2 regions of the Arthrobacter sp. UYEF20 genome follow, and region 1 is predicted to be linked to the other one. Evidence: predicted binding sites of a transcription regulator. Region 1 holds the regulator's gene; the other holds the start of a gene.
The links. Region 1 encodes Rex, which represses fermentation and respiration genes when NADH is low (regulators of the CRP and FNR family bind a similar motif). Its sites were predicted from a motif close to CTTGTGAANNNNTTCACAAG; they were not measured.

Region 1 (3,403 bases):
ACCGGGAGTCAGGGTTGATGGCCACGGGGTGCCCCACCATGCTCAGCAGCGGAATGTCATTGTGCGAATCGCTGTAAGCCCAGCACCGGTTGAGGTCCAGGCCTTCGGCCCGGGCGATCTCGAGGACGGCCACGGCCTTGGCCGGGCCATGCAGGATATCGCCCACCAGCCGGCCGGTGTAGGAGCCATCCAGAATCTCGCCGACAGTGCCAAGGGCTCCCGTGAGGCCCAGCCGGGAGGCGATCACCGTGGCGACCTCGATCGGTGTCGCTGTCACGAGCCAGACCCTGCGGCCCACCCTGAGGTGCTGTTCGGCCAGGGCCTTGGCTCCCGGCCAGATCCGGGATTCGATCATTTCGTCGTAGACTTCTTCGCCGAGCGCCTCGACGTCTTCGACCGTGAAACCGGAGGCCAGCGTCAGGGCGGAGTCGCGGACGGCGTGCACGTCGTCCATGTTTTCGCCGCGCAGCACGAACATGAGCTGCTTCCAGGCGAACCCGGCCGCCTGGGGGATGGTGAAGGCCCCGCGCTGGTGCATCTTGCGGGCCACATGGAACAGGCTGGCGCCCTTCATGAGGGTGTTGTCGACGTCGAAAAAGGCGGCTTCGCCGTGCTGCGATGATGCAACAGGCTGCGTGGCCACAGCGACGTACTTCTCCTCAGGCATGCATCGAGTCTAGTCAATGCCGCGGCGGGGTCCCGTCGCGCGGATCGAGGACGGGCCAATGAGCGCCGCGCTTCGACGCCGGCCGGCCGGCCGGGTTACCGTGGAACCATGCCCAAGCACGCGCCCCGCCCCGATGTAGTTCTCATCACCAAAGCTGACTGCCACCTCTGCGCCGAGGCGCGCGCCGCCGTCGGGCGCGTCACCGCCGCACTGGGGATCGGCTGGACGGAGGAATCGGTGGATGACGATGCGGCGTTGCGTGAGCGATTCGCGGAGGAGATCCCCGTGGTGCTGGTCGACGGCGTCCAGCGCGACTTCTGGAAGATCGATGAAGTCCGCCTGGCCCGGACCCTGCGGCGGGTGTTGGACACGCAGCCCTGAGACGCGGCTGCTTTGTTGGCTGAACTGCGGGGGCTTTAGAGTGGGAACCACAACGCGACGCAATGGAGCAGATGGTGACTTCGCTGGATTCATCCCCCGAGGCTGTGCCCGGGGGAGCCGGGGCTGCCGGCAAGCAGATTCCGCCCGCGGCCGTGGCCCGGCTGACGATCTATCTGCGCGCCCTCACGACATTGCTGGCCGATGGTGTGGACCGTGTCTCTTCCGAGTCGCTGGCAGAGGCCTCCGGTGTCAGTTCCTCGACCCTCCGCAAGGACCTGTCCTACGTGGGCTCCTACGGGACGCGCGGCGTGGGCTACGAGGTTCAGTACCTCAACCGGAATATTGCGGCGGCCCTGGGGCTGACGCACGACTGGAAGGTCGCGATTGTCGGCGCCGGCAATCTGGGCAAGGCCCTTGCCCGCTACGGCGGCTTTGAATCCCGCGGATTTGATATTGTCGCGATTTTCGATGCCGACCAGATGGTGGTGGGCAGCGAGGTGGGTTGGCTGCGGGTCAGCGACGCGGCAGACCTCGAGCCGGTCCTGCAGCGGACTGGCGCCAACATGGTGGTCCTGGCTCTTCCGGCCGCAGTGGCGCAGGGCGTGTGCGACCGTGTCATTGCCGCCGGTGTGCGGAGCATCCTCAGTTTTGCCCCGGTGATGCTGCAGGTCCCGCCCGGAGTCAACCTCCGCAAGGTGGACATGGCAACCGAGCTCCAGATCCTCGCCTACCATGCACAAAGGGCGCAGGATCCGGAAGATGCTGACTAGTTTCAGTCAATCTTTCCGGGTCCCACGCCCTGTGCGCAGGTGCCTTGCGGACTATTTGCCGAACGGGTTGCCAGGCTGCCCGTAGGGGTTTGCGAAAGGCTGCTGCTTTCGGAAGTACGGGGACGTCGTTGGCAGATACAGCATCACGATTGCCGCAATGCCGGCAAGTGCCGCCAGGGTGCCGATGCTCAGCGGGAAGAGGCTGAGGATCGAGATTGCGGCGAGGACCGTGCCGAGGATGCGCGCCCAGTTCTTGCCCTTGCGGACGTTGAGGGCAACGAGGGCATAAAGGCCGGCACTGACCACGGCGAAGACCACAATGGTGCCGACCAGGAAGGGCTTGATCTCGCTGAAGTTGACCTGGGCGCCGCCTGCCGCCATCTGCTCCTCGAACATGTTCCGGACGGCGGGGGTATCCAGCGTGCTGATGGACAGCAGGAGCGAGATCAGCCATACCGCGCCGGAGGCGACGATCAGCCAGAAGGCGATGTTGACGAGCTTGGGCACACCGCCGGGCGCCTGCTGCTGGCCGGCGGGGTACTGGGCATAGGGGGACTGGCCGTACTGTGGTGCCCCGTAGCCGGGTGCCTGCTGGCCGTATTGCGGTGCCTGCTGGCCGTACTGCGGGGCCGGGGGTGCCTGCTGGCCGTATTGCGGGGCCTGCGGTGCCTGCTGGCCGTATTGCGGGGCCGGGGGAGTCTGCTGGCCGTACTGCGGCTCGTTCTGGCCGTAGCCGGGCGTCGGCTGATCGCCCTGGGCGGGGCCGTCCGGGTTTGACGGCGGGACTGGAGGAATACTCATGGTCGGTCCTTTGTGTGTCGAACGGGATCGGCTACCGGGACCAGTAATCCTGCCCTGCCCCCAGCATGGTTCACTTCAACCGTACAGCGGGCCGGCGGCTGCGCGGATCATTCCGGAGAGGTATTCTCAGCCCCGTTCCGACGGCGGACTCCGGCCGCTGGGAGGCTGCGACGGGGCCGGCACCCCGACGGCGGACTCCCGCTGCGTGCTCTTGCCGGACGGCGGGTCAGACGCGGCCCCGCAGTGACTCGAACCAGGCCTGCGAATTGGGCAGCCACATCAATACGGTGGCCGCGAGGCTGACGATGAAGCCTGGCCAACTGTTGCCGTTCCGGCCGTCCGCGGCGCTGGCGCTGATGATGGCCAGGAGCAGGGACACTCCGGCAACGATCGTGAGGGCGAAGCGGGCCCACTCCCGGCCTTCCTTCATCTTCATGGCCAGGATGATCTGGGCGGCGGCCAGCGCGAGTGCCACCAGCACCAGTAGAAGCACCACAAAGCCAATGCCTGGAACGACGGCCAGAAGGACGAAGGAACCGAACAGACCGACAACGCCTCCCAGCAGGCCGAGGAGGCCTCCGATCAGCCAGACCCAGTAGGACACCTTCAACTCTGTCGGCATTCCCGTGACGCTGAACATGCTGGAGAATCCGCCCCGGGGCATGACATCGTTGAAGTTCCGGGGCCTGTCGGTGGGCATCTCGAAGCGGAAGCCTCCAGGGGACGCAGGCTGCTGCGGCGGCTGGTAGGGCTGCAGCCCCGGCGGCTGGTAACCCTGAGGCGG
Region 2 (3,403 bases), on a different contig from region 1:
ACTCGTTGTCGTACCAGACGTAGACGACCAGGTTCTTGTCGTTGGAGATGGTGGCCAGTCCGTCCACGATGCCTGCCCGGCGGGAACCGACGAAGTCGGTGGAGACAACCTCAGGAGAATCGATGTAGTCGAGCTGCTTGCGCAGCTCCGAATGCAGCGACATTTCCCGCAGGAAGTCGTTGACCTCATCCTTGGTGGTGCCGTTTTCCAGGCTCAGGTTGAGGATGGCCAGGGACACGTCCGGGGTGGGGACGCGGATGGAGCTGCCCGTGAGCTTGCCCAGCAGTTCCGGCAGGGCCTTCGCAACGGCCTTGGCGGCACCGGTTTCGGTGATGACCATGTTCAGCGCGGCCGAGCGTCCGCGGCGGTCGCCCTTGTGGAAGTTGTCGATCAGGTTCTGGTCGTTGGTGAAGGAGTGGACTGTCTCCACGTGGCCGTGCACCACGCCGAAACAGTCGTTGATCACCTTCAGGACCGGGGTGATGGCGTTGGTGGTGCAGGAAGCGGCCGAGACGATTGTGTCCGAGTCGGTGATGGTGCCCTGGTTGATGCCGTGCACGATGTTCTTCAGCTGGCCCTTGCCCGGGGCGGTGAGGAGCACGCGGGAGGCGCCTTTGCTCTGCAGGTGCTGGGACAGGCCCTCCGCGTCGCGCCAGCGGCCCGTGTTGTCGACGATGAGTGCGTCGTGGATGCCGTAGGCGGTGTAGTCGACCGTGGCGGGGTTGTCCGAGTAGATGACCTGGATCTGGACGCCGTTGGCCGTGATGGTGTCGTTCTCGTGGTCCACCTTGATGGTGCCCTCGAAGGAGCCGTGGACGGAGTCCCGGCGCAGCAAGCTGGCGCGCTTGGTCAGGTCGTTGTCCGAACCGCGGCGGACCACGATCGCGCGCAGGCGCAGGCCGTGGCCGCCGCCGGCCTTTTCGATCAGGAGGCGGGCCAGGAGCCGGCCGATGCGGCCGAAGCCGTAGAGGACGACGTCGGTGCTGGTGCGGTCGTCGCCGCCGCGCTTCCCGACGACCTCGGCGAGTTCCGCGCGGAGGAACTCATCCAGGCTGACGCCGTCGCCCTCGGCGCGGTACTTCTCGGTGAGACGGGCGATGTCGATAGCCGCCGCGCCGAGGTCAAGCTTCGTCAGGGCGTCCAGCAGCGGGGCGGTCTCCTCGAGGCGGAGCTCTTCCTTGCTCATCCGGCGGGCGAAACGGTGCGCCTTGAGGATGTTCATGGTGGACTTGTTGATCAGGCTCCGACCATGGATGCTCGTCACCACGTTGTTCTCGCGGTACAGCCGGCCAATCACCGGGATCATGGCCTCGGCGAGCGCCTCGCGGCCCATCCACGTATCAAGACAAGAATCTGACGTCTGGCTCACAGAACTACCTTCCTAAAATCCACCACATACGTCCTCGTATGTGGAAGTCGGCCGCCGGACGGTGTCCGGAACCTGGGCTTCGCCGGGGATTCGGTACCACCCCGGGCGCCTGCGTGTGGCGCAAAGAAAACCACCGGCTGCGAACGCAGAACCGGTGGCAGAACTTCTACGTTCGCTATCCATTCTAAGTCGGCCACGCGGCGGCCGGTGCCCCGTTACGCGTGAAATCACTCACACGGGAACAACGCGCGCGCTACGCTGGGGCGATGTTCAAGAGTGGGGCCCTGCTGCTGGTGCTGATCCTCTGCTCCGGCTGCACCGCTACGCCACCGCCGGCACCGGAACCGACGTCGGGCCCGGCGTCTGCGCCGCCGCCGTCGTCGACTTTCACGCTGGTGGCGCACCGCGGGGGCTCACTGGTGTACCCGGAATCGTCCGCGGAAGCCTTCGAGGCGGTCAGCAGGACGGCGTTCCCGATCGAGACGGATCTGCGGCCGCTGAGGGACGGGACCCTCGTGCCGCTGCACGACGACACCGTGGACCGGACCATGTCCGGCGTGACCGGCCGCCCGGCAGACATCACGCCGGAGCAATGGAAGGCGGCGCACATCAAGAACCCGCAGGGTGGCGCCGAGGGTTCTCCCACCACTTGGGAAGCCATGCTGGACGAGTACGGCGGACGCAGCGTCCTCGTGCCGGAAGTGAAGGATCCGGCTATTGACCTGGCAGCGTTTGCCGACTCGATCCTCAGGCGCGGCGTCCGGGACACAGTGATTGTCCAGTCGTTCAGCTACCCGGTTGCCCAGACCCTGGCCAAGTCCGGGCTGCAGGTCCTGTATCTGCTGCACGAGGGCGAGGAGCCTGATCCGGCCGCGATTCGCTCCAGCGGCATTGACCACGTGGGGCCGGATAAGAGAGTCAGCGCCGACTACCTGCGCAGGCTCAAGGATGCCGGGCTGACGGTGTGGCCCTATACGGTCAACGACGGCGCCACTGCGTCCCGCCTGCGCCGCGACGGCGCCGACGGTGTCTTCACCGACGATCCGTGGGAGCTTTCGAAGCAGCTGGGGCTGGGCTAACTCCGGGCTAACTCGACTGCGGTGGTGGATGGATGGGTTGACCGATACGCCGGGTTCTGTGTTCCCGCGCTGTTACCGGCGCGGGAATAGCGGCCATCCATCTACGGACGCCGTTGCCGACGCCCTCCAGCAGCCTACCCGGACACTCGGGCGAGCAGCCCTCAAACGTGCCCTGTCTGGCCTTGCTCCGGGTGGGGTTTACCTAGCCTTCCCGGTCACCCGGGAAGCTGGTGGTCTCTTACACCACCGTTTCACCCTTACCTGCCCTGCCGTCTGTGCAGGCACACACGGCACGCAGGCGGTCTGTTCTCTGTGGCACTGGCCTGCGGGTTACCCCGAGTGGGCGTTACCCACCACCCTGCCCTGCGGAGCCCGGACGTTCCTCGAGCCACTTGCGTGACGCGCGGCCGCCTGGTCAACCCATCCGCTGTCCATTCTACGGGGACCGGGGACCGCTGATCACCGGGGTCCATTTGGCGTCTCCGGTGGGAGAATGGAAGCAGGAACGGGGCCCGCGTGGGGACCCGGATTCGGGCTGGACCAGGAAGTGATCCCATGGACCTCACGGGCATTATCGTGCTGATCGTCGTCGTGGTTCTGCTGCTCTTGCTGGCCCGGATGTCGATCCGGATTGTGCGCCAGTACGAGAAGGGCGTCCTCTTCCGGCTGGGCAGGGTCATCGGGGTGAGAATGCCCGGGCTGCGCTTCATCATTCCCGTGATCGACAAGCTCCAGCTCGTCAGCCTGCGGATCGTGACGATGCCGATCCAGTCGCAGGGCATCATCACCCAGGACAATGTGAGCGTCGATATCTCCGCCGTGGCGTACTACCGGGTGATCGACGCCGTGAAGTCCGTGGTGGCGATCGAGAACGTGGCGGCGGCCATCAACCAGATCGCCCAGACCACGTTGCGGAAAGTTGTCGGCCGGCACAGCCTGGACCAGACGCTGTCCG

Region 2: the regulator Rex is predicted to act here: its motif matches at 1,588-1,607, upstream of ABIB26_RS13195 (glyceraldehyde-3-phosphate dehydrogenase).

The regions. Positions count from the first base shown of each region.
Region 1 is NZ_JBEPNP010000012.1:60,510-63,912, forward strand. It holds gene ABIB26_RS14335 (HAD family hydrolase) at 1-667, opposite strand, end outside; gene ABIB26_RS14340 (glutaredoxin family protein) at 776-1,048, shown strand; gene ABIB26_RS14345 (redox-sensing transcriptional repressor Rex) at 1,123-1,818, shown strand; gene ABIB26_RS14350 (hypothetical protein) at 1,870-2,619, opposite strand; gene ABIB26_RS14355 (hypothetical protein) at 2,846-3,403, opposite strand, start outside.
Region 2 is NZ_JBEPNP010000010.1:164,897-168,299, forward strand. It holds gene ABIB26_RS13195 (glyceraldehyde-3-phosphate dehydrogenase) at 1-1,369, opposite strand, end outside; gene ABIB26_RS13200 (glycerophosphodiester phosphodiesterase) at 1,636-2,448, shown strand; RNA gene rnpB (RNase P RNA component class A) at 2,478-2,871, opposite strand; gene ABIB26_RS13210 (slipin family protein) at 3,004-3,403, shown strand, end outside.